3 regions of the Aquisalimonas asiatica genome follow, and region 2 is predicted to be linked to each of the others. Evidence: predicted binding sites of a transcription regulator. Region 2 holds the regulator's gene; each other region holds the start of a gene.
The links. Region 2 encodes sigma-54, which starts transcription at its own class of promoters, with help from an activator protein. Its sites were predicted from a motif close to TGGCANGNTNCNTGCTT; they were not measured.

Region 1 (7,492 bases), on a different contig from region 2:
GTGGTCTGTCTGGCTCTATCGCGGCTCGCGCCGCTCCTACGGCATCACGGCGCTGTCTGTAGGAGCGGTGCAAGCCGCGACCATGGCAGGCATGTCCGTCTATTCCTCTTCCCCGAGGTACACCTCGCGAACCCGCGGGTCGTTCTGCACCTGGTCCATGCTGCCCTCGGCGAGCACGCTGCCCTGGTGCAGCACGGTGACTTCCCGGGCGATGGAGCGCACGAAGTCCATGTCGTGCTCCACCACCACCACGGAGTGCTTGCCGGCGAGGCTGGTAAGCAGCTCGGCGGTGGCTTCGGTCTCCTGGCCGGACATGCCCGCCACGGGCTCATCCACCAGCAGCAGCCGCGGGTTCTGCATGAGCAGCGACCCGATCTCCAGCCACTGTTTCTGGCCATGGGAGAGCAGCCCCGCCTCGGTATCGCGCCGTGCGGTCAGGCCGATCAGCTCCAGGATCTCGCCGATGCGGTCCTGCTGCTCGCCGCTGAGCCGCCAGGTAAGGCTGGTCATGATGCCGCGGTCGGCGTGCATGGCCAGCTCCAGATTCTCGAACACGGTGTGGTTCTCGTACACCGTCGGTTTCTGGAACTTGCGGCCGATGCCGCGCTGGGCGACCTCGTGCTCCTTCAGGCGCAGCAGATCCATGTTGCTGCCGAACCAGGCGGAGCCCTCGTCCGGCCGGGTCTTGCCGGTGATCACGTCCATCAGCGTGGTCTTGCCGGCGCCGTTGGGGCCGATGATGCAGCGAAGCTCACCGTCGCCGATGTAGAGCGTGAGGTCGTCCAGGGCTCTGAAGCCGTCGAACGACTTGGTGATGCCTTCAAGGTAGAGGGCCACGCCGTGGCTCATGTCCACGGTATCGTTGCGCGCCGACCGGTTGACCAGGTCGAAGACCTGATCGCGCCGCATCAGTTCGCGGAAATCGTCCAGTGATCGACTCAGGGCGTTCATGCCTCACCTCCCCTGCGCCGGCGCAGCATGCCGAGAATCCCGACCACCCCCTTGGGCAGGAACAGGGTCACGCCGATGAACATGGCGCCGAGAATGTACAGCCACAGATCCGGGTAGGCGCTGGTGGCCCAGGTCTTGACCACGTTGACGATGCCGGCGCCGGCGATGGCGCCCACCAGCGTGCCGCGCCCGCCCAGGGCCACCCAGATGGCCATCTCGATGGACGCCGGCGGCGCCATCTCCGACGGGTTGATCACCCCGGTCTGCGGCACGTACAGCGCGCCGGCCACCCCGCACAGCACCGCCGAGACCACCCACACGAACAGCTTGTAGCGCAGCGGATCGTAGCCGGTGAAACGCAGCCGGGTCTCGGCGTCACGAATGGCCGTCATCACGCGGCCGAGCTTCGAGGTCACGATCCAGCGGCACAGCAGGTAGGCGGCAATGAGCGTGGCGGCACTCACCCAGAACAGCCCCAGGCGTGACCCGGGCGTGCCCAGCTCGAAGCCCAGCAGGGTGTCGAAGTTGGTCAGGCCCGTGTCGCCGCCGAAGCCCGTCTCCGTGCGGAAGAACAGGTGCATGCCACCGAAGGTGAGCGCCTGGGTGATGATGGCGAAGTACACGCCCCGAACCCGCGAGCGGAAGGCGAGAAAGCCGAAGATGAAGGCCAGGATGCCGGGCACCAGGCCGATCATCACCAGGGTGAACAGGAACGAGTCGAAGCCCGCCCAGTACCAGGGCCAGTCACTGTAATCCAGCCACTGCAGGAAGTTGGGCAGGCGCCCGTCATCGTAGGCCACACGGGTGAGATGTGCGCCCATGACGTAGCCGCCCATGGCGAAGAACACCCCGTGGCCGAGCGAGAGAATCCCCGTGTAGCCCCAGATCAGGTCGAGCGCCAGAGCCACCAGCGCCAGGCACAGGAAGCGGCCGGCCAGGGTGACCATCCAGCCCGGCATGTGCAGGGGATGGTCCGGGGGCACCACCAGGTTCAGCACCGGCACCACCACCAGTGCCAGCACGGCGAGGGCGACCAGGATCAACCAGGCCGTACGCGTGTGCAGTCGGCCGACGCGGGACAGCGCAGTTTGCGGCTGCATGATCGGTCTCCTTAATCGTCAGCAGACCGCCCCTTGAGGGCAAAAATGCCCTGGGGACGCCACTGGATGAACAGAATGATGGCCGCGAACACCAGGATGGTCGCCAGGACCGCTCCCGTTGCGGGCTCGAGGAACTTGGTGGTCACACCGATGCCAAGCGCACTGAACACGGGGCCGAGCAGGTTGCCCACGCCGCCGAGCACCACGACCATGAAGGAGTCGACGATGTAGTTCTGGCCCATCTCCGGGCCGACGTTGACGATCTGTGACAGCGCCACGCCGCCGAGACCGGCCACGCCGGCGCCCACGGCGAAGGTCCACATGTCCACGCGCTTGGCGGGCACGCCCAGGGCGGCGGCCATGTCCCGGTTCTGCATGACGGCACGCACTTCGAGACCGAGGCGGGTCCGGTTCATGAGGAACCACACCAGGGCCACCACGAAGATGGCGAACAGGATCACACCCACGCGGCTGGTGGAGAGGGTCACGCCCTGCATGATCTGCACGCTGCCGGAGAACCACGGCGGGCTCGCCACGGCCACGTTCTGCGCGCCGAACATCCAGCGCACCGTCTGGATGAGAATCAGGCTGATGCCCCAGGTGGCCAGCAGGGTCTCCAGCGGCCGGTTGTAGAGAAACCGGATCACGCCACGCTCCATGAGAATGCCCACGCCCGCCGTGACCACGAATGCCAGGGGCACTGCGGCAATCAGGTAGTACTGGAACCATTGCGGCGCGAAGAGGGCGAAGAAGGTCTGGGTCATGAAGGTGGTGTAGGCGCCCACCATGAGCAGTTCGCCGTGGGCCATGTTGATCACGCCCATGAGCCCGAAGACGATGGCAAGGCCCATGGCGGCAAGCAGCAGCACGCTGCCCATGGACATGCCGTAGACGAAATCCGAGGCGAAACCGGCGAAGCGGGCACGGCGATCGATCGCCTCCACCCCGGCGGCCGCGGCTTCGCGGATTTCGGCAACGGGCTCCAGGTAGTTGCCGTCGTCGTCCATGCGAGTCAGCGCCTCCAGGTCGGAGCGCAGCCGGTTCGCCCGGACCTCGGCGATGATCTGCACTGCTTCCAGCCGGCGCGCGTCGTCGTCACTGTCGAGGTCGAGCTGGGCCAGGGCGATGTTCAGCAGGCGCTCGGTCTCGGCGCTCGTCTCGCGCTCCAGGGCCTCGGTAATCGCCTCCCGCATCTCGGGCCGGGGGCGCTCCGCCAGCTCATCGGCTGCGGCGAGTCGGGCCTGGGGATCGTCGGAGAAGATCTGCAGGGCGCCGATGGTGGGCCGCAGGGTACGCCGGACCACGTTGGTCAGCCGTGGCTGTGCGAGATCGCCCGTGCTGAGGTCGGCTCGCTCACGGCCGGTGGCCATCTCGCGCAGCGAGCCGTCCTGTGGATCCTCGATGATCAGGGTGCCGTCCTCGGTGTAGTACAGGCGGCGATCCTGCAGGGCGAACAGGGTTGGCAGGGCATCGGCATCCTGCAGTCCGGCGATGTCTTCCATGGCTGCCTGCAGCTCGCGCCGGTCCGCCGTGGCCAGGCGGCTGAGCACCTCGGCGGTCTCCGGCGCCAGGTCCCGCTCCTCGACGGCCGCCAGTTCGTCCTCAACGGCCTCGTCGTCGTCCTGGTCCAGCGCCTCGATGCGCTCTTCCGCCTGCTCCATGGCGCTGTCCGCCATGGCGCCCGCGACAGGCAGCGCCAGCAGGACCAGAAGCAGCAGTGACCAGCGGTGCGTCCACGCGGTCTTGCACATGACACGATCTCCTCGGAGCCGCCCGGTGAACGGCTAGTGTCCGTGTTCTGGTGTTTGGGGATCGCGGGGACGTCCGCCCCGCGGATGTTCGCGGTGGCGCGCACGCTCCTTGTGCGCGCCCGCGGTTCTTGCCGAGTCCGTCAGAAACCGAGGTCGTAGGTGGGTTCCTCGCAGTCACCGCAGACCCACGGGTACCGCCAGTTGGCGTGGCGGTTCTCGTTGCCCTCCACGTACTCGCTCCAGGGCTCGGCGCGGACCACATCATCCGTCTCCCAGACGGGATAGAACTGGCCGTCCGGCTCGATCTCGCCGATGATCACCGGCTTGTGCAGGTGGTGGTTCTCCTCATCCATGCACACCTCGAAACCGGACGGGGAATCCACGCACTGGCCATAGACGGCCTGGCGCACGGCGTCCACATCGGTGGTACCGGCCTGCAGCACGGCCTGGGCCCACATGCGGATACCCATGTGGGTGGCTTCCATGGGGTCGTTGGTGACCCGGTCGGAACCGCCCGAGAGGTCGTTCTCCTCCACGTACTCGAACCAGCGCTCCGTGAACTGCTCGTTCTCCGGCGTATCGATGGACATGAAGTAGTTCCAGGCCGCAAGGTGGCCGGCCAGCAGGTCGGTGTCCATGCCACGCAGCTCTTCCTCGCCCACGGACGTGGCCAGGACCGGCACGTCGATGGGGTCGATGCCCTGGTTGGCCAGCTCCTGGTAGAACGCCACGTTGGCATCACCGTTGACGGTGTTGATCACGGCGGTGGGGCCGCCGTCGGCGAAGTTGCCGATATCGTCGACGATGGTCTGGAAGTCGTCGTGACCGAAGGGGGTGTAGACCTCCTCGATGTCCTCGTCACCAATGCCGTGGGCATTCAGGTAGGCGCGCACGATACGGTTGGTGGTGCGCGGGAAGACATAGTCCGTGCCCAGCAGGTAGAAGCGCTCGGCGCCACCACCCTCTTCGCTCATGAGGTACTCAACGGCGGGCAGGGTCTGCTGGTTGGGCGCGGCGCCCGTGTAGAAGATGTTGCGGGAGGACTCCTCGCCCTCGTACTGCACCGGGTAGAACATCAGCCCGTTGAGCTCTTCCAGCACCGGCAGCACCGCCTCGCGGGAGACCGACGTCCACGAGCCGAAGATCACGTCCACCTCTTCGCGCTCGATCATCTCGCGCGCCTGCTCGGCATAGGTGGGCCAGTCGGAGCCCGGGTCCATGACCACCGGCTCCAGCTCACGGCCCAGCAGGCCGCCCTGCTCGTTGATGTCCTCGATGGTCATGAGCGCCACGTCGCGCAGGGACGTCTCACTGATGGCCATGGTGCCGGAGAGGGAGTGAAGAATGCCCACCTTGATGGGATCATCGGCCTGGGCGTTGCCCGTCGCCAGCAGACCCAGGGCCATGGCGCTGCCCGCGGTGGCGCGGAAGAGCGCGGTTTTCGGTAGAGTCGACTGCATGAGTTGCCTCCGTGGTTCTGTTGTTCGGCCCGGCTTGCACCGGACCGGGGCGTTGACTCCGCGGCGCCGGGCCCTCGGGCCTGGCACTGCATCCATACGGAGCAAGCCGCATGCCAGGGTTAAAACCCGTTCAAAAACAATATGTTTTAAACTCGCCTCAAGAACGCTGCACCGTCATGATGCGTGGATTCGCACCGTGAAAGCGCATGCGCACAATGTCAGTGCATCGATTGCGCTGGTCGAGGGACGTGTGAGGCGCAGAGCGAGCTCAGGGCGGACCTTCAGGTCCGCCACGGGTCTCGTTACCAGCCTTTCAAGCAGGAAAGCCGACGGGGACAGGTGGACCTGAAGGTCCACCCTACGGTGAGGCCACGATCAAGCGGTGTCGCGGCTGCGGAGCATGCCTTCGCGGACGATGAAATCGACGACCTCGTCGAGGCCCTGACCAGTCTTGAGATTGGTGAACAGGAACGGGCGCTCACCGCGCATGCGCTTGCTGTCCCGGTCCATCACCTCCAGCGAGGCACCGACGCCCTCGGCCAGGTCAATCTTGTTGATCACCAGCAGGTCCGAGCGGGTGACACCGGGGCCGCCCTTGCGCGGAATCTTGTCGCCAGCGCAGACGTCGATGACGTAGATGGTGAGGTCCGACAGCTCCGGGCTGAAGGTGGCCGAGAGATTGTCACCACCGCTCTCCACGAACACCACGTCCAGCCCCGGGAAGCGGGCGTTGAGGTCCGCCACGGCGGAGAGGTTCATGGACGCGTCCTCGCGGATGGCGGTGTGCGGGCAGCCACCGGTTTCCACGCCAATGATGCGCTCGGCCTCCAGTGCGTTGCGGCGAGTGAGAAACTCGGCGTCCTCGCGGGTATAGATATCGTTGGTCACAACGGCGATGTTGTAGTGGTCGCGCATGGCGTGGCAGAGCGACTCCAGCAGCGCGGTCTTGCCGGAGCCGACGGGACCGCCGATGCCGACGCGCAGGGCCTGATCGGTTGTGGACATGGTGTGTTCCTCCGTTTGAACTGTCTGTCGGTCGCGGCTCGCGCCGCTCCTGCATGGCCATTGTTCCGGCACCACGACGGCAGCGCAGGGTGGACCTTCAGGTCCACCGTCACCCGGCACGCACCCTGCGGTGGTCTGCCATGGCCCAATTGGTGGACCTGAAGGTCCACCCTGCGGGGTCCTAGCTTCGGAACAGCCGCGAGTACTGCGTCTCGTGCAGGCTGCTGGCGATGGCGACGCCCGGGGCCGTGCCACCGATGTCGTGATCATCCAGGTGCAGACCCGCGGCCGCCGCGTCACCGATGGGGGCGGCCAGCTCCAGCAGCAGCCGCTGCCCCGCCGTCTGCCCCAGGGGCACCAGCTTGATGGCGGCGGCCACCTGGTTCTCGCACCAGGCCCACAGATAGGCCTCGGCCCCTTCGGCCAGCGGAATCTCCCACCGCACCAGGGCGAGCGCATAGAGCGCCGCCCAGCTGGTCTCCGGCGCGCGCGTCCAGGGTTCCGCCTCGGGGATGTCCAGCGCGTTGAGCAGCCGGGCCAATGCACGCCCCATGTGCTGATCCTCGCCGACCAGCTCCGACGTCTCCCGGCTGGCGCGCAGCCAATGGCTGTACCGCACCACCGCGGCCCGATCATCCCGTCGCCAGGCGTCGTACAACCGTGCCAGCAACGGGATGTCCACGCGCCCCAGGGTGTGCCGGAGCTGGCCCTGCAGCCAGTCGGCGACCCCGTCGGCGTCGCCGACCCAGCCGGCCTCGATGGCGTACTCCAGGCCGCCGGAGTAGCTGTAGGCGCCCACGGGCAGGGTCGGGCTCATGAGCTGCCAAAGCCGCCGTCGGGCCAGGCCGGGATCAGTGCTCGTGGTCATGCCCGTGTCCATGCCCGTGACCGCCGCCATACGCCCCGGCTTCAGGCTCGAACGGCGCCTGCTCGGCCGCCGGGCTTACGCCCAATCCGTGCACCATCTCGTCGAGCACGTGGTCATGGCGGTACCGGCAGAACCCATGGCCGATCTGCAGTGGCACATGGCGGTTGCCCAGGTGATAGCACACCCGCGCGAGCAGCGTGGGGTCGGCACAGCGGACCGTGGACACCGACTCATCGGCAGCCTCCACCCGCACCACGCGACCATCTTCGGTGCGCAGACAGTCGCCGTCGCGCAGGATCTGACCGCGCTCGAGGAACACGCCCACTTCCGTCCCGTCATCCAGCGCCGCGCGAAAGC
Region 2 (7,492 bases):
TACGACGATTGAAAACGGAGCCTGACACGCCATGAATGCAAATACGGGCCAGGTGACCAGCCAGGTCACGGACGACCGCCTCCAGGCGCTCGGACGCGCGGTGCTCGAGACGGAGGCAGCGGCAATTGCCGACCTGCTGCCGCGGGTCAACGGCGATTTCGTCCGCGCCTGCCATTACATGCTCGGCTGCGAGGGTCGCATCGTCGTCCTGGGCATGGGCAAGTCCGGACACATCGCCGGCAAGCTCGCCGCCACCCTTGCGAGCACCGGCTCGCCTGCATTCTTCGTCCACCCCGGCGAGGCAAGCCACGGGGACCTGGGCATGATCACGCCGCGGGACGTGGTGCTGGCACTGTCCAACTCCGGCGAGACGGACGAGATCATCACCATCCTGCCGCTGATCAAGCGCCTGGGTGTGCCCCTGATCACCATGACAGGAAAGCCCCGGTCCACCCTGGCGCAGGCCGCGTCCGTGAACATCCACGTGGGCGTGGAGCAGGAGGCCTGCCCGCTCAACCTCGCGCCGACGTCCAGCACCACGGCGGCTCTCGCCATGGGAGATGCTCTGGCGGTATCGCTGCTGGAGGCGCGCGGTTTCACCCGTGAGGACTTCGCCCGCTCCCACCCCGGCGGCAAGCTGGGACGGCGGCTGCTGCTGCTCATCGACGACATCATGCACAAGGGCGACGGCGTGCCGCGGGTGTCGCCCTCGGCATCGGTGCGCGACGCACTGGTGGAAGTGAGCCGCAAGGGCCTGGGCATGACCACCGTGATGGACGACGATCAGCGGCTCGTGGGCATCTTTACCGACGGCGACCTGCGCCGCAGCCTGGACCAGGGCATCGACCTCCACCAGACGGCCGTGGCCGACGTCATGACCCGCCAGTGCAAGACCATCACCGCCGGCAGCCTGGCTGCCGAGGCGCTTCAGACCATGGAGGAGCACAAGATCAATGCGGTCATCGTGCTCGACACCCAGGAGCGCGTGGTGGGGGCACTGAACATGCACGACCTGTTGCGGGCGGGGGTGGTCTGATGGCGCACCCCTCCCTGGCACCGGAGCTGGACGACGCGCTGCGCGGGCGCGCGGCAGGCATCCAGCTGCTCGCGCTGGACGTGGACGGCGTCCTCACGGATGGCACCGTGTACTACGGTGCCGACGGCGAGACCCTCAAGGCCTTCAACATCATGGACGGTCTCGGCCTGCGCCTGCTGGAGCGCGCCGGTATCCGCACCGCCATCATCAGTGCCCGCCAGTCCGCACCTTTGCAGCGCCGCGCGGACGATCTGGGCATCGGCTTCACCTACTTCGGCCAGCACGACAAGCCGGCTGCATGGGCCGCATTGCTGGAGCGCACGGGGCTGACCTCCGCCCAGGCGGCGTTCGCCGGTGACGATCTCATCGACCTGGGCGTGCTCCACCGCGCCGGGCTGGCCTTCGCCGTGGCCAATGCACACCCGGCCGTTCGGGCGGCGGCCCACTACGTGACCGGCCGCAGCGGCGGTGATGGTGCCGTCCGCGAGATGGCCGAGCTACTGCTCGCGGCCCACGGCGCACTGGACGGGGTGATCGCGGACTATGCTTCCGGATAAACGCTGGACATTCCGAATCGTCGCCGTGATCCTGCTGGTGGCGGTGGGCTGGTGGGTGCTGGACGAGGAGACCCATGAGCCCATCGAAGCCGATCCCGAGGAAGCAGAGCAGCGGCCCGACTACTTCATGGAGACGTTCACCCTGAACGCCACCAGCGAGGAAGGCACCCCGACCTACCGGGTCACGTCGCCGCGCATGGAGCATTTCCAGGGGCAGGACCTCTGGTTGATGGAACACCCGGAAGTAACCTACTTCGCCGACTCGGGAGAGCCGTGGCACCTGCGTGCCGAGCGCGGCCGCGCCACCAACAACGTCGAGAACGTCCACCTCCAGGGCGAGGTGGAAATCCGGCGGGCCGGCGGCAGCGACAACCTGCCCGCCAACGTGGACACCAGCGAGGTTCACCTGGAGCCGGAGCGCCGGTACGCGGAAACCGACCGTCACGCCGTCTACTGGCGCGACGGCGCACGCATTGAGGGGGTCGGCGTCCGCGCCTACCTGGACCGTGAACTGGTGGAACTGCTGTCCGAGGTAAGAGGTCGTTATGATGCGCCGGAGTAATTCCGCAGTCCGCGCCTGGAGGCGCGCGCTCCCGTTGTGCCTGCTGCCGGCCCTGCTGATTCTGCTCGGCGCCGCCGGCGCGCAGGCCGAGCCGATCGACCTGGACGCCGACAACGCCGAGATCGACAACGCCCGGGGCGTCAGCGTCTACACCGGCAACGTCGTGCTCACACGCGGGCCACGCCGCATCACCGGCGACCGCATGACCGTACACCTGCGGGAGGACGACGCCGGCGATCAGGCGCTGGACCACGTGGTGGTGGAAGGCGAGCCCGCCGTCTACAACCAGCGGGGTGGCGAGGACCGCCGCCCCATCGAGGCGGAAGCGCCGCGCATGGAGTACTACGCCTCCGGCCCCGAGCGGGTCATCCTGCTGGAAGGCGCGCGGCTGACCCAGGGGCGGAACACGTTCACCGGCGAGCGTATCGAATACGAGGTGGCCGCCGACCGGGTGCATGCGCGCGGCGAGCCCGAGACCGGACGCCGCGTGCAGATCCGACTGTTCCCCGACGACGAGGACAACGGAGACGACGAGTGAGCCCGCCGCGCACCGAGAAGCTGGTGAAGACCTACCGCCGCAAGACCGTGGTCCACGGCGCGTCGCTGGAAGTCTCCAGCGGCGAGGTGGTCGGCCTGCTGGGCCCCAACGGCGCAGGCAAGACCACGTGCTTCTACATGGTGGTGGGCCTGGTGCAGGCCGACGGCGGGCGCATCGAGCTGGACGGCAACGACATCACCGACCTGCCCATGCACGTGCGCGCCCGCCGTGGCGTCGGCTACCTCCCCCAGGAAGCCTCGATCTTCCGCAAGCTCACGGTCATGGACAACCTGCTGGCGATTCTGGAAACCCGCCCCGAACTCAACCGGAAGCAGCGCCGGGAGCGCGCCAGAGAGCTGCTGGACGAGTTCAACGTCGGCCACCTGCACGATCAGAACGGCATCAGCCTCTCCGGCGGCGAACGCCGGCGGGTCGAGATCGCGCGGGCGCTCGCCGCCAACCCGCAGTTCATCCTGCTGGACGAACCCTTCGCGGGCGTCGACCCCATCTCGGTGCTGGACATTCAGGAAATCATCCGCCACCTGGCGGACCGGGACATCGGCGTACTCATCACCGACCACAACGTGCGGGAGACGCTCGGCATCTGCCAGCGCGCCTACATCCTCGCCCAGGGCGAAGTCATCGCCCGCGGCAGCTCCGACGAGGTCCTGGCGAACAAGCAGGTCCGCGAGGTGTACCTGGGCGAACATTTTCGCCTGTGATCTCGTGGCTTAGCACTTTCCAGGAGCCCACGCAAGTATCGGGCCAATGTTCTAACCGGCGACAGAGTCAGTTACGATAGGGTCATCAACCCACTCGCATGCAGGCCCGGCCTGACCCGCAGCCCGAGGGGCAGCAGGAGAGAGGCATCGCCAATGAAACAGTCGCTGCAGCTACGTCTCGGCCAGCAGCTCACCATGACACCGCAGCTCCAGCAGGCGATCAAACTGCTGCAGCTGTCGACTCTGGAGCTGCGCACGGAGATCCAGCAGGCACTGGATTCCAACCTGATGCTGGAGCCCGCTGACGAGCTCGACGAAGCTGACGAGGCGGCCGCTGACACCGACCGCGGCGACGACAGCGCCAATGCCGCCGATACCGACACCAGCACCGAGAACACGACCGACGCCCGGGAGTCCGGCGAAACGGACGGCGACGGCGAGGCAAGCGGTGGCGAAGCGACGGACACCGACACCGCTCCGGACGTCGCCGACACGATCGACGATCACGACGGCGCCGATGACAAGCCCGCCTCGGACCAGGCCGACATCCCCGAGGACCTGCCCCTGGATTCCGACTGGAACGACATCTACGACGGCAGCACCGCCTACAGCGCGCCCGCCGGCGAGGACGACCAGCGCGAGGCGTGGGAGAACCGGACCGCCGGCAGCAGCGGCGGCCTGCACGACCACCTGCTGTGGCAGGCTCAGCTGTCCCATTTCAGCGAACGGGACATGGCCATCGCCGAGGCCATCATCGACGGCGTCCGCGACGACGGCTACCTGGGCGTCACCATCGAGGAAATCTGCGAATCGGTGACTGACGGCGACGACCCCGTGGAGCCCGACGAGGTGGAGGCGGTACGCCACCTGATCCAGCGGTTCGACCCGCTCGGAGTAGCCTCCCTGGACCCCCGCGAGGCGCTACTGGTCCAGCTCGAGCAGTTCCCGGAAGACACCCCCTGGCTTGCCGAAGCACGGCTGCTGGTGGACAAGCACCTGGACCTCCTCGGCAGCCGCCAGCTCGGCCCCCTCACCCGCAAGCTCAAGGTCTCCCAGGAGGAGTTCGGCCAGGTACTGGAGCTGGTACGCACCCTGGACCCGCGGCCCGGCTCCCAGATCGGCACACCCGCGGCCGAGTACGTGGTGCCCGACGTCTACGTCCGCAAGGAGCGCGGCGCCTGGCGGGTGGAGCTGAACCCCGAGGCATCACCCAGGATCCGCGTCAACAGCTACTACGCCGGCCTCGTCCGCCGCGGCGACCAGGGCAACGACAACGCCACCATGCGCCAGCACCTGCAGGAGGCACGCTGGTTCATCAAGAGCCTGAAGAGCCGCAATGAAACGCTCCTCAAGGTGGCCACGTGCATCGTCAATCACCAGCAGGAGTTCCTGGAACAGGGCGAGGAGGCCATGAAGCCGCTGGTGCTGCGCGAGGTGGCGGAAGAAGTGGAGATGCACGAGTCCACCATCTCCCGGATCACCACGCAGAAGTACATGTACACGCCCCGCGGCACGTTCGAGTTCAAGTATTTCTTCTCCAGCCACGTGCATACCGTGGACGGACAGGAGTGCTCGGCAACCTCCATCCGCGCCCGGATTCGCCGGCTGATCGCCGAAGAGGACGCCCGCAAACCGCTCAGCGACAGCAAACTGGCCGAAATCCTGAAAAATGAGGGAATCGATGTGGCGCGACGGACAGTGGCAAAGTATCGTGAATCCATGTCGATTGCCTCGTCGAACGAACGAAAAAGGATTGCCTGAGGCAACACTGGGCCAGCCGTTTCCGGCTCTCATACGGGAGGAGTCTCTATGCAGATCGACATCACCGGGCACCATGTGGATCTCACCGAAGCACTGCGCGAGTACGTGCATTCCAAGATGGACAAGCTGGAGCGCCACTTTGACAACGTGGTCAACGTCCACGTGATCCTGACGGTGGAGAAGCTGCGGCAGAAGGCCGAGGCCACCATGCTGCTCAGTGGCGCCAAGCTTTACGCTGATGCCAGCGCCGAAGACATGTATGCTGCCATCGACGGGCTCATCGACAAGCTCGACCGGCAGGTGAAGAAGCACAAGGAGAAGGTGACCGACCACCGGCGCAACGAAGGCGCCCAGGCCAAGGCCCAGGGAGAGGGCGAAGAGGACTGAACAGCGCGCAGCGGCGGCCACCAGCGCGGGGCCGCCGCCGACTTCCGAAACCGCAGACACGACCCTGCGTGGACAAGCATGATCAAGATTGCCGACCTAATCACACCGGAGCGCATCGCCTGCGACATCCAGGTGACCAGCAAGAAGCGCGGCCTGGAAGTCCTCAGTGACATGGTGGCCGGCTCCGACTCCGCCCTGCCGGCGAACGCCATCTTCGACAAGCTGATCAGCCGCGAGAAGCTCGGCAGCACCGGGCTTGGCCACGGCGTCGCCCTGCCCCACGCCCGCATGGACGGCAATGACACGGCCACGGCGGCCTTCATCCGCACCAGCGAAGCCATCGACTTCGACGCCTTCGACAACGAACCCGTCGACCTCCTGTTCGCCCTGGTCGTACCGGAACATTTCACCGACGAACACCTCCAGATTCTTGCCCGGCTCGCCGAGATGTTCAGTGACCAGCCCCTGTGCCGCAGGCTCCGCGATGCCAACGACGCCGACGCCATGTATGAGCTGCTCAGGGACTGGGAGGCCGCCCAGGGGAGCACATGAGTGATCACGTGACCGGTGACACGGGCGCCACCGTCCCCGGCGTGCTGGTCAGCGTGCACGGCTGCGGCCTCCTCCTCACAGGTGACAGCGGCACCGGCAAGAGTGATACGGCGCTGCAGTTGCTCGGGCGCGGCCACCGGCTGGTCGCGGACGACGCCGTCGCCCTGTGCGTCGAGGGCGGGCGCGTGATCGGCCGGGCACCTGCCGCACTGGCGGGCCTGCTGGAGGTCCGCGGCCTTGGCCCGCAGTCTGTCACCCACCTGTTCGGTGGCCACGCCGTCCTGGCGCAGGCCGCAGTGGACCGGGTGATCCGGCTGATGCCACCTCCGTCCTGGGCCGACTGGCCGCGGCTGACACCCACGGTTGACGACACCGTGCTGGCCGACAGGCCGGTACCCCGTGTCACCCTGCCCGTGTCTCCGGAACGTCCTCTTGCCCTGCTGGTCGAAGTCGTCGCCCGGCTACACGCCGGCGGTCAACTGACAGGAGGTACGGCATGAGCGAAGGCACTCGGCTGATCATCGTCAGCGGGCTGTCCGGCTCCGGCAAGACCGTGGCGCTCCACACGCTGGAGGACAGCGGCTGCTACTGCATCGACAACCTGCCGGTGACCATGCTGTCGTCCTTCGGCAAGCACATCACCAGCCTGGAGCAGGACACGGCCAGCCACTTCGCCGTCGGTGTCGACGCCCGCAACCGCATGACGGACCTGGAAGCATTCTCCGGCCTTCTTGCCGAGCTGGAGTCCGTCACCGGGATCCGCCCGGAGATTCTCTTCCTCACCGCCGACGACGACACACTGATCAAACGCTTCTCGGAGACACGCCGCCGCCACCCGCTCAGTACCGGCGACATCCCCCTGGCGGACGCCATCGACCGGGAACGCCGCCTGCTGGTGCCCATCCAGTCACGCGCGGACCTGGTGATCGACACCACGGCAACCACACTGCACCAGCTGCGGGAACTGGTCCGCGAGCGGCTCATCGGCCACTCCCGGCAGCTGTCGCTGCTGTTCCAGTCGTTCGGCTTCAAGCACGGTGTTCCCAGTGATGCGGATTTCGTGTTCGACGTGCGCGTGCTCCCCAACCCGCACTGGGAGCCACACCTGCGCCCGCTCACGGGGCTGGACCCGGCCGTGGCGGAGTATCTGTCGTGCCACGCAGAGGTCGAGGCGATGTTTGCCGACATCCGCGATTACCTGGAGCGCTGGATTCCGGCGTTCAAACGGGAGAACCGCAGCTACCTGACGGTGGCCATCGGCTGCACCGGCGGGCAGCATCGCTCGGTCTACCTGAGCAACCGCCTGGCGGACCATTTCCGTGACGGCACCCAGGACGTGAGCATGAGACACCGGGAGCTATCATGAGCGTCGGCATC
Region 3 (7,492 bases), on a different contig from region 2:
CGCCGGTGTCCATCGGGGCTACGCGCCGGCACCGGCGCGTTCCGAGGAATTCCCGCTTGAGCCCGAGACCGGCATCAATGCGCAGATCGGTGTGCGGGGCGATGCCCTCGGCGGCGTGCGCTACGACGCCGCGGCGTTCTACAACCGCATCGAGAACACCTTGATTCGCGCGGAGGTCGATGCCTTCGGTGATGCGCTGTTCGTCAATTCCGCCGATTCGGACATCATGGGCGTGGACGTGGAAGCGCGGGTGGATTCAGCGGCGTACCGGCCCGGGCCCTACAATCTGTTTGCCGAGCTCGCCTGGAACTACACCGAGGCGACTTTTCGCACGGGGCCTCTGGATGGCAACCGTGTCCCGGAGATTCCCCGCCACGCCGGGAGCCTCACCCTTGGCGTGGATCACCTCAGTGGCTGGGAGCTGAGCGCCACCGCCAGCCATTTCGGCGCGTTCTACTCCGACATTGAAAACACCCGCGCCATCGACGCGGACTCGGGACGGGTGCCGAGCCGCACGCTGTTGTCCGCGCGCGCCAGTTATCGCACGGCGCTGCAGGGCGTCGATACCACGCTCTGGGTGCAGGGGCGGAATCTCACCGACAGGCTCTACATCAGCGACGTTCAGGACGGGCTGCGCCCCGGCGCCGGACGCACGGTGATGGCCGGGCTTACCGCACGCTTCTGAGGCTGGACGAGTGGTGCAACATGCCCCGGCCCGGAGGGGGCGCCGTCGGGCAACGGGAAACGGCAGGCCAGGCAGGAGCCGGCGCCCGACCGGGAGATGATGCGCAGGCGACCGCCCAGGCTGCGCACCCGCTCTGCCATGCCGGTCAGTCCGAACCCCCCGCTGCTTCCTGGCCCGGGTGGCGACGGTGGAAATCCTGCACCGTTGTCCGCCACCGTGAGCTGCAGCGCCTGGCCCGGCATGCGCAGGCGCACGCACGCCTGGCTGGCGCGCGCGTGGCGGCTGATGTTGCTGAGCGCCTCCTGCACCACGCGGTAGACGTGGATGTCGTGGGCGGATCCGGCCGGCATGCGGGCCGTGGCCGCGAAATCCGTATGCAGCCGGACGTCCGGGTGGCGGCCTTGCCAGTCGTCACACATGGTGTGCAGCGCGGACTCCAGTCCCAGGGCATCCAGCTCCGCCGGGTGCAGGCGCCGTATCAGCCTGCGTGCCAGGTGGTGCAGGTGACGGGCCGTGTCGCGGATGGCTTCGGCGCCCTCCCGGGTGCGGGCGGGCAGTGGCGTCCGGTCATCGCGGATCGCAACCGCTTCCGCCTGCAGCGCGCTGGTGCACTGGCCCATCTCGTCGTGGAGCTCCCGTGCCAGGTGACGACGCTCGTCCTCCTGGATCTCCAGCAGCTCCCGGCTCAGGCGGCGGTTGCGTGTCTGTGCCTCCTGCAGGGCGGCCGACAGCTGGTTGAACCCCAGGGAGACGCGGCGTAGTTCGGGGGCGCCGGCGATGCGCAGGCGCGAGGTGTAATCACCCTGTTCCAGGGCTCCAAGCCCGCGGAGCAGGTGGCGCAGCGGCGACAATGCCCGGCGCAGCAACCACTGGGTCAACAGCGCCGCGATGGCGCCGAAACCGATCAGCAGCGCCAGCAGCCCGCGGGCGCCCTGCCACGCCTCGGCAATCTCGTCGGCAGGTTCGGCGCGGATGACCAGCACCGTGTCAGCCGGGTCGTTGAGACGGACCTCCCGGGACTGCATGTCGGGGTCGAACCCGACCAGCCCCGTGAACCAGGCCGGTGCGCCGGCCTCACTCCGCGGCTCCGTGGACAGGGGGCGGTGTCTGTCGTCCCGGCGTTTCTCCAGGCGGATGTGGCGCTGAAGCGTCACCGCGTCCAGCCGGTCGATCAATTCCTCCGGCGTCTCCTGCCCGGCCGCCACCGCTCCGCTGATCAACGCTGCCGTGAGATTGACGCTGGATGCCAGCTCGGCATGAACCGCCGTGCGGGCATGATGGATCACCAGTGCCAGACCGGCCGCCAGGAACGCGATGGTGAGTATCGCGAACAGGGCCTGTAGTCGGGTGGTGAGCGACACGACTCAAAGCTCCATCACGCCGGCGCGGATGGCAAGGCGGGTGAGGTCCGCCGGGGCGCCCACCGCCAGTTTGCCCCGGATCCGGGTGCTGCAGTTCGCTGCCGTCTTGTAGCTGATGTTCAGCGTCGCGGCGATGTCGGCCGTTCTCCGGCCGGCCGCCAGCATGCGGAAGATCTCGAATTCCCGGGGCGAGAGCGTGTCGAGTCCGGCATCGGCACGGCGCGCTCCACTCGGCTCTGCGGCCAGGTCAGGCCCCAGAAACCGGTGCCCGTCCAGCACCCGGGCGAGCGCGGTCGTGAGCGTCTCCGGTGCGCTGGACTTGGTGACGTATCCCATGGCTCCGGCCTCCAGCGCCTGGCGCACGAAGGCGTGCTGTTCGTGCATGCTCATCACCAGCACACGCTGGCCCGGATTGCGTGCGCGGATGCGCCGCAGGGTCTCCAGCCCGCTGATACCCGGCAGGGCCAGGTCCAGAACCACTACGGAATAGGTGCGCTCGGCGCACAGACGGCAGGCGGCCTCGCCGCTGTCGGCCTCCTCCACCTCCCAGCCGGCCTGTGCCTGCTCAAGGAGGCGGCGATAGCCGATGCGGACGACGGCATGGTCATCCACCAGGAGCAGGCTGCGCCCGTGATCCGGCGTCAGTGTTGCCATGATGCCCACTCCCGGTGACGCTCCGGCGGAGCCCTTGCGGCAGGCGCTGAAGCGCCTCTATTGTCAATGGAGTATAGAACACCGGGCCGGCCGGGCGAATCTGGCGGGGCTGGATGTCGCAGGTTCGAATCCCGACTCGCGAAGATGCGTTGCAATCGGCGAAGCTTGGGGTGCTTCAGGAGAAGATGGCGCGCCCGGCAGGATTCGAACCTGCGACCTTCGGCTTCGGAGGCCGACGCTCTATCCAACTGAGCTACGGGCGCGTTGATTTGAGCTGCGTAGGATAGCGGTTATGGGCGGATACGTCCATGCTCGTTCCCGGGCGGCGAGGTTTTGCGGGTCGGGTCTTTCGGATATACTGCGGTCCCGGTTCCCGGCCCCGTTGCGGGCACTTATTTCGATGGAGTGTGGAGCGTGAGCGACGAGCAAGACGATAAGGCATTCTTGAAAACCTTCGGCGGGGTGATGGCGCTGCTCGTGGTGAGCGCGGTGATCATCGGCATCCTGGCCGTGTTTGCCAGCACGTTCGACGAATCCCGCGAGCAGGCACGGCTCGCCCATGAACGGGATCGTGTCGAGCGCAACCTGCTGACGGTTGGCGTCGTCCGTGAAGCGGGCGAGTCCGCTCCCGACGTCGCGGTGGACGACGCCGAAGACGATGACGACGACGAGGAAGAAGTCGCCATGTCCGGCTCCGAGGTCAACGAGACCGCCTGCATGGCATGTCACGACAGCGGCGCGATGAATGCGCCCGTGACGGGCGACGAAGACGCCTGGGCCAGCCTCTACGAAGAGAAGGGTCTGGAGGAGCTCGTTGACAACGCCATCAATGGCATTGGCGCCATGCCGGCCCGCGGCGGCGACTCGAGCCTGAGTGACGAGGAGGTTCGCAACGCGGTGGTCTACATGCTCGGGGAGAGCGGCGTCGACGTGGACGACTGATTCGCCTGCAGCGTGACCGCGCGAGAACAAGGCCGCCCCTTCGGGCGGCTTTTTTTTGCCCGCAAACGGGGCGACGCAGGCACACGGCCGCTGCACCGCGGTGCGCATCGCACCGGGCCGAGCCGTTGTGTTGAATGCAACGGCTTGAATGGTCGCACTATTTATTAAAGTGGCACGCCTTCTGCAGTTGCCCGCTTGATCCGCGCCACCGGGAGGGTGGCGGGGGCATTCGGGAACAACCGCAACAGAGGCGATACCAATGAAAAAGACCCTAGCTGCGTTGGCCACCGGTGGCCTGCTCGTGACCTCCGGCGGTGCCGCCGCCAATGATCTCGGGGCCGGTTTTGCCTGGAGTGGCAATCTGGCGGTCACGTCGGACTACATCTTTCAGGGTGCCAGCGAGACCGGTGGTCGGCCCGCGATTCAGGGCGGCTTCGACCTGGAGCACGAATCGGGGCTCTATCTGGGCAACTGGAACTCGAGCGTCCAGTTCGGTGATGAGGACCCCGCTTATATCGAGATCGACGTCTACGGCGGTTTCGCCACGGACATCACCGACACCGTAGGCATCGACGTGGGTGTCGTGCATTTCTTCTATCCAGCGGCCGGCGGGGCGGCGGAGTTCACTGAAGTCTATGGCGGCGTGAACTCCGGCTATCAGGATCTGGCCGCGGATTTCTACGTCATCTACGAGGCCTCCGACGGCGACTACCTCAAGTACGAGCTGAACCTTGCCTACGCGCTGCCGCAGAGCACGTACGTGTTTACGGACCTGGGCTATGTCGATTACGACGACAGCGACACGGATGACCTTGTCTACTGGCACATTGGTGCCGGGGTGGAGTATGCCGGTCTCGATTTCAGCGTGATGTACGGGGATAACGACATCTCGGGCAACCGTGACCGTTGGGCGTTCACCGTCGCCACCGACTTCTAGCCTGCGCCAGGGGCGGGCATCCGGCCCGCCCCTTTTTTGTGCGCCGGTCTCTCAATATGCACCAATAAAGTGCGCCCTCAGTTGTGTCGCTATCGCCCTCGCCGCTCTAGTTATCTGAAAATAATACTCTTTCTTTTCTGGCACAGGCTGTGCACCAGCGTCGGGCAAACGATTCGCGCCGGGGCGTTCGACACTGCCCCGGGCTGACCTGAACGCCGTCAAGGAGGCTTGTGTCATGCGTTACCTGTTGGGCTCCGTTCTGTTGCTCGTTCCCGCTCTTGCGCTGGCGCACCCGGGGCATGGGCACGGGGGGTTCGGTGCGGGCTTCGCGCATCCGCTGCTTGGTCTGGATCACGTGCTGGCCATGGCCGGTATCGGCTTCTGGGCGGCCCGGCAGTACAACCTGCGTGCGGTACTTGGCGTGATCGCCGCGTTCCTGGGCGCGGTTCTGCTGGGCTTCGCCGTGGGCACGGCCCAGGGGCCCCAGGTGCTGGTCGAGTTCGGCATTATTGGTTCGCTGCTGGTGACGGGGGCCCTGATCTTCGGTGCCCGGCGGTTGCCCATGGCAGCAGCTGCCACCATCGCGGGGGTGTTCGCCCTGTTTCACGGACATGCACACGGTGCCGAGATGGCGGCTGGCTTGTCGGCCGCACTGTTCGCGTCCGGTTTCACCCTGGCCTCCGCGCTGCTGCTCGCCGTCGGGGCGGGTGTTGCCGTGGTTGCCGAGCGCCTGCGTCAGGTGCGGCCGGTGGAACGCCTGGGTGGCGGGGTCCTGATGGCGTCCGGCATCTATCTGCTGATTGTGGTTTGAGCCATGGTGGCGCTGTCGGCAGCGGTTCCCCGCCGCGGGGCGAGTGCTCCCGTGGACGGCTGGCTGGGGAGGCTGGCGCTCCGGTTCGCCCAGCGCGGTGATCGCACCGTTCTCACGGACCGCCGTCACGAAGGGCCTCTACTGGTGCAGCGGACGTTTCACCCCGAGGGGCCGGTGTGCCACGCCTACCTGATCCACCCGCCCGGTGGCGTGGTCGGCGGCGACCAGCTGCGGCTGGACGTCGACGTCGCCCCCGGCGCTCACGCGCTGCTGACCACGCCTGCTGCGGCCAAGTTCTACCGCACGGCCGGCCCCGTGGCGCACCAGGAACAGGTGTTCCGGGTCGAGGGCGACGGTGCCCTGGAGTTCCTGCCCATGGAGACCATTCTCCACGGCCGGTCCGACACCGTGCTCACCAACCGTTTCCAGCTGGCCAGCGAAAGCCGGCTGTGTGCCTGGGACATCCTCTGCCTGGGCCGTCCGGGCAGCGGCGATGCCTTCGATGCTGCGCGCTGCGCGCAGGATCTGGTGGTCGAGCGCGACGGCCAGGTGCTGCTGCACGAGCGCCTGAACCTCGTGTCCGGTGACGCGCTGCTCACGCGCCCGTGGGGTCTGGGCGGCTATACGACGGTCGTCTCGATGGTGGTGACACCGGCGGCCGACGGGCTTGAGGAGACCTTGCGCGGCGCCCTCGCGGGTCACGCCATGCGGATCGGTGTATCCCGGATCGGCGACCTGTTGCTGTTGCGGTGCCTTGCCGATGGTGCCGAAACCGCGCGGGCCGTGCTGGAGGATGCGTGGCAGGCCGTGCGGGAGCCGGTTCTTGCGCGCGCGCCCAGCACGCCCCGCATCTGGAAGACCTGAACAACGCTCTGGAGGCGTCTGATGGAACTCACACCCCGCGAGAAAGACAAGCTGCTGCTGTTCACCGCCGCGCTGCTGGCGGAGCGGCGTCAGGCCAAGGGGCTGAAACTGAACTACCCGGAGGCCAAGGCGATGATCTCCGCGGCCATTATGGAGGGCGCGCGCGAGGGGAAGACCGTTGCCGAGCTCATGAGCCTCGGCGGCGAGGTGCTCACCCGCGAGGATGTCATGGATGGCGTCGCCGAGATGATCCCCGAGGTCCAGGTGGAAGCCACCTTTCCGGACGGGGTGAAGCTGGTCACCGTCCACGAACCCATCCGTTGAGGAGCGCGCCATGATTCCTGGAGAGATTCTCACCGCCGACGGCGACATCACCCTGAACGAAGGGCGCGACACCGCGTCGGTAACGGTGACCAACACCGGCGACCGGCCCGTGCAGGTGGGCTCCCACTATCACTTCTTCGAGGTGAACGACGCGCTCACCTTCGACCGGGACGCCGCACGGGGGTTTCGTCTGGACATCCCTGCCGGCACGGCGGTGCGTTTCGAGCCCGGTCAGGCGCGCACCGTGCAGCTCGTGCGCTATGCGGGTGATCAGATCGTCTACGGGTTCAAGGGTCGGGTCATGGGGCCGTTGAAGGAGGACAAGGCATGAGCAATACCATCTCCCGTACCGCCTATGCCGACATGTTCGGCCCCACCACCGGCGACCGCGTGCGCCTGGGTGACACCGAGCTGCTGATCCGTGTCGAGCGCGACCACACCGTCTACGGCGACGAGGTGAAGTTCGGCGGTGGCAAGGTCATCCGCGATGGCATGGGCCAGAGCCAGCGCACCGGCCGCGACGTGGTGGACACGGTTATCACCAACGCCCTGATCCTGGACCACTGGGGTGTGGTCAAGGCGGACATCGGTATCAAGGACGGGCGTATCCAGGCCATCGGCAAGGCCGGCAACCCCGATACCCAGCCCGGGGTGGACATCATCATCGGCCCCGGCACGGAGGTGATCGCCGCCGAGGGCAAGATCGTCACCGCCGGCGGGATCGATGCCCACATCCACTTCGTCTGCCCGCAGCAGATCGAGGAGGCGCTGACCTCGGGCGTGACCACCATGATCGGCGGCGGCACCGGGCCGGCCACCGGTACCAATGCCACCACCTGCACGCCCGGGCCGTGGAACATCCACCGCATGCTGGAGGCCGCCGAGGCATTCCCCATGAACCTGGGCTTTCTCGG

Region 1: urtA (urea ABC transporter substrate-binding protein) is a predicted target of sigma-54. The motif match lies at 5,362-5,378, and genes of this name have one in related genera.
Region 3: BMZ02_RS16255 (TorF family putative porin) is a predicted target of sigma-54. The motif match lies at 3,813-3,829, and genes of this name have one in related genera.

Annotation. Positions count from the first base shown of each region.
Region 1 covers NZ_FOEG01000010.1:87,579-95,070, forward strand. The annotation lists gene urtD (urea ABC transporter ATP-binding protein UrtD) at 100-951, opposite strand; gene urtC (urea ABC transporter permease subunit UrtC) at 948-2,051, opposite strand; gene urtB (urea ABC transporter permease subunit UrtB) at 2,063-3,802, opposite strand; gene urtA (urea ABC transporter substrate-binding protein) at 3,943-5,262, opposite strand; gene ureG (urease accessory protein UreG) at 5,638-6,537, opposite strand; gene BMZ02_RS16220 (urease accessory protein UreF) at 6,449-7,135, opposite strand; gene ureE (urease accessory protein UreE) at 7,119-7,492, opposite strand, start outside.
Region 2 covers NZ_FOEG01000002.1:651,436-658,927, forward strand. The annotation lists gene BMZ02_RS07740 (KpsF/GutQ family sugar-phosphate isomerase) at 32-1,036, shown strand; gene BMZ02_RS07745 (KdsC family phosphatase) at 1,036-1,593, shown strand; gene lptC (LPS export ABC transporter periplasmic protein LptC) at 1,580-2,155, shown strand; gene lptA (lipopolysaccharide transport periplasmic protein LptA) at 2,190-2,693, shown strand; gene lptB (LPS export ABC transporter ATP-binding protein) at 2,690-3,415, shown strand; gene BMZ02_RS07765 (RNA polymerase factor sigma-54) at 3,569-5,176, shown strand; gene hpf (ribosome hibernation-promoting factor, HPF/YfiA family) at 5,225-5,563, shown strand; gene ptsN (PTS IIA-like nitrogen regulatory protein PtsN) at 5,642-6,115, shown strand; gene BMZ02_RS07780 (HPr kinase/phosphorylase) at 6,112-6,615, shown strand; gene rapZ (RNase adapter RapZ) at 6,612-7,481, shown strand; gene BMZ02_RS07790 (PTS sugar transporter subunit IIA) at 7,478-7,492, shown strand, end outside.
Region 3 covers NZ_FOEG01000010.1:96,283-103,774, reverse strand. The annotation lists gene BMZ02_RS16280 (TonB-dependent receptor family protein) at 1-685, shown strand, start outside; gene BMZ02_RS16275 (ATP-binding protein) at 622-2,046, opposite strand; gene BMZ02_RS16270 (response regulator) at 2,050-2,700, opposite strand; tRNA gene BMZ02_RS16265 (tRNA-Arg) at 2,887-2,963, opposite strand; gene BMZ02_RS19440 (c-type cytochrome) at 3,115-3,642, shown strand; gene BMZ02_RS16255 (TorF family putative porin) at 3,902-4,579, shown strand; gene BMZ02_RS16250 (HupE/UreJ family protein) at 4,815-5,390, shown strand; gene BMZ02_RS16245 (urease accessory protein UreD) at 5,442-6,254, shown strand; gene ureA (urease subunit gamma) at 6,276-6,578, shown strand; gene BMZ02_RS16235 (urease subunit beta) at 6,589-6,909, shown strand; gene ureC (urease subunit alpha) at 6,906-7,492, shown strand, end outside.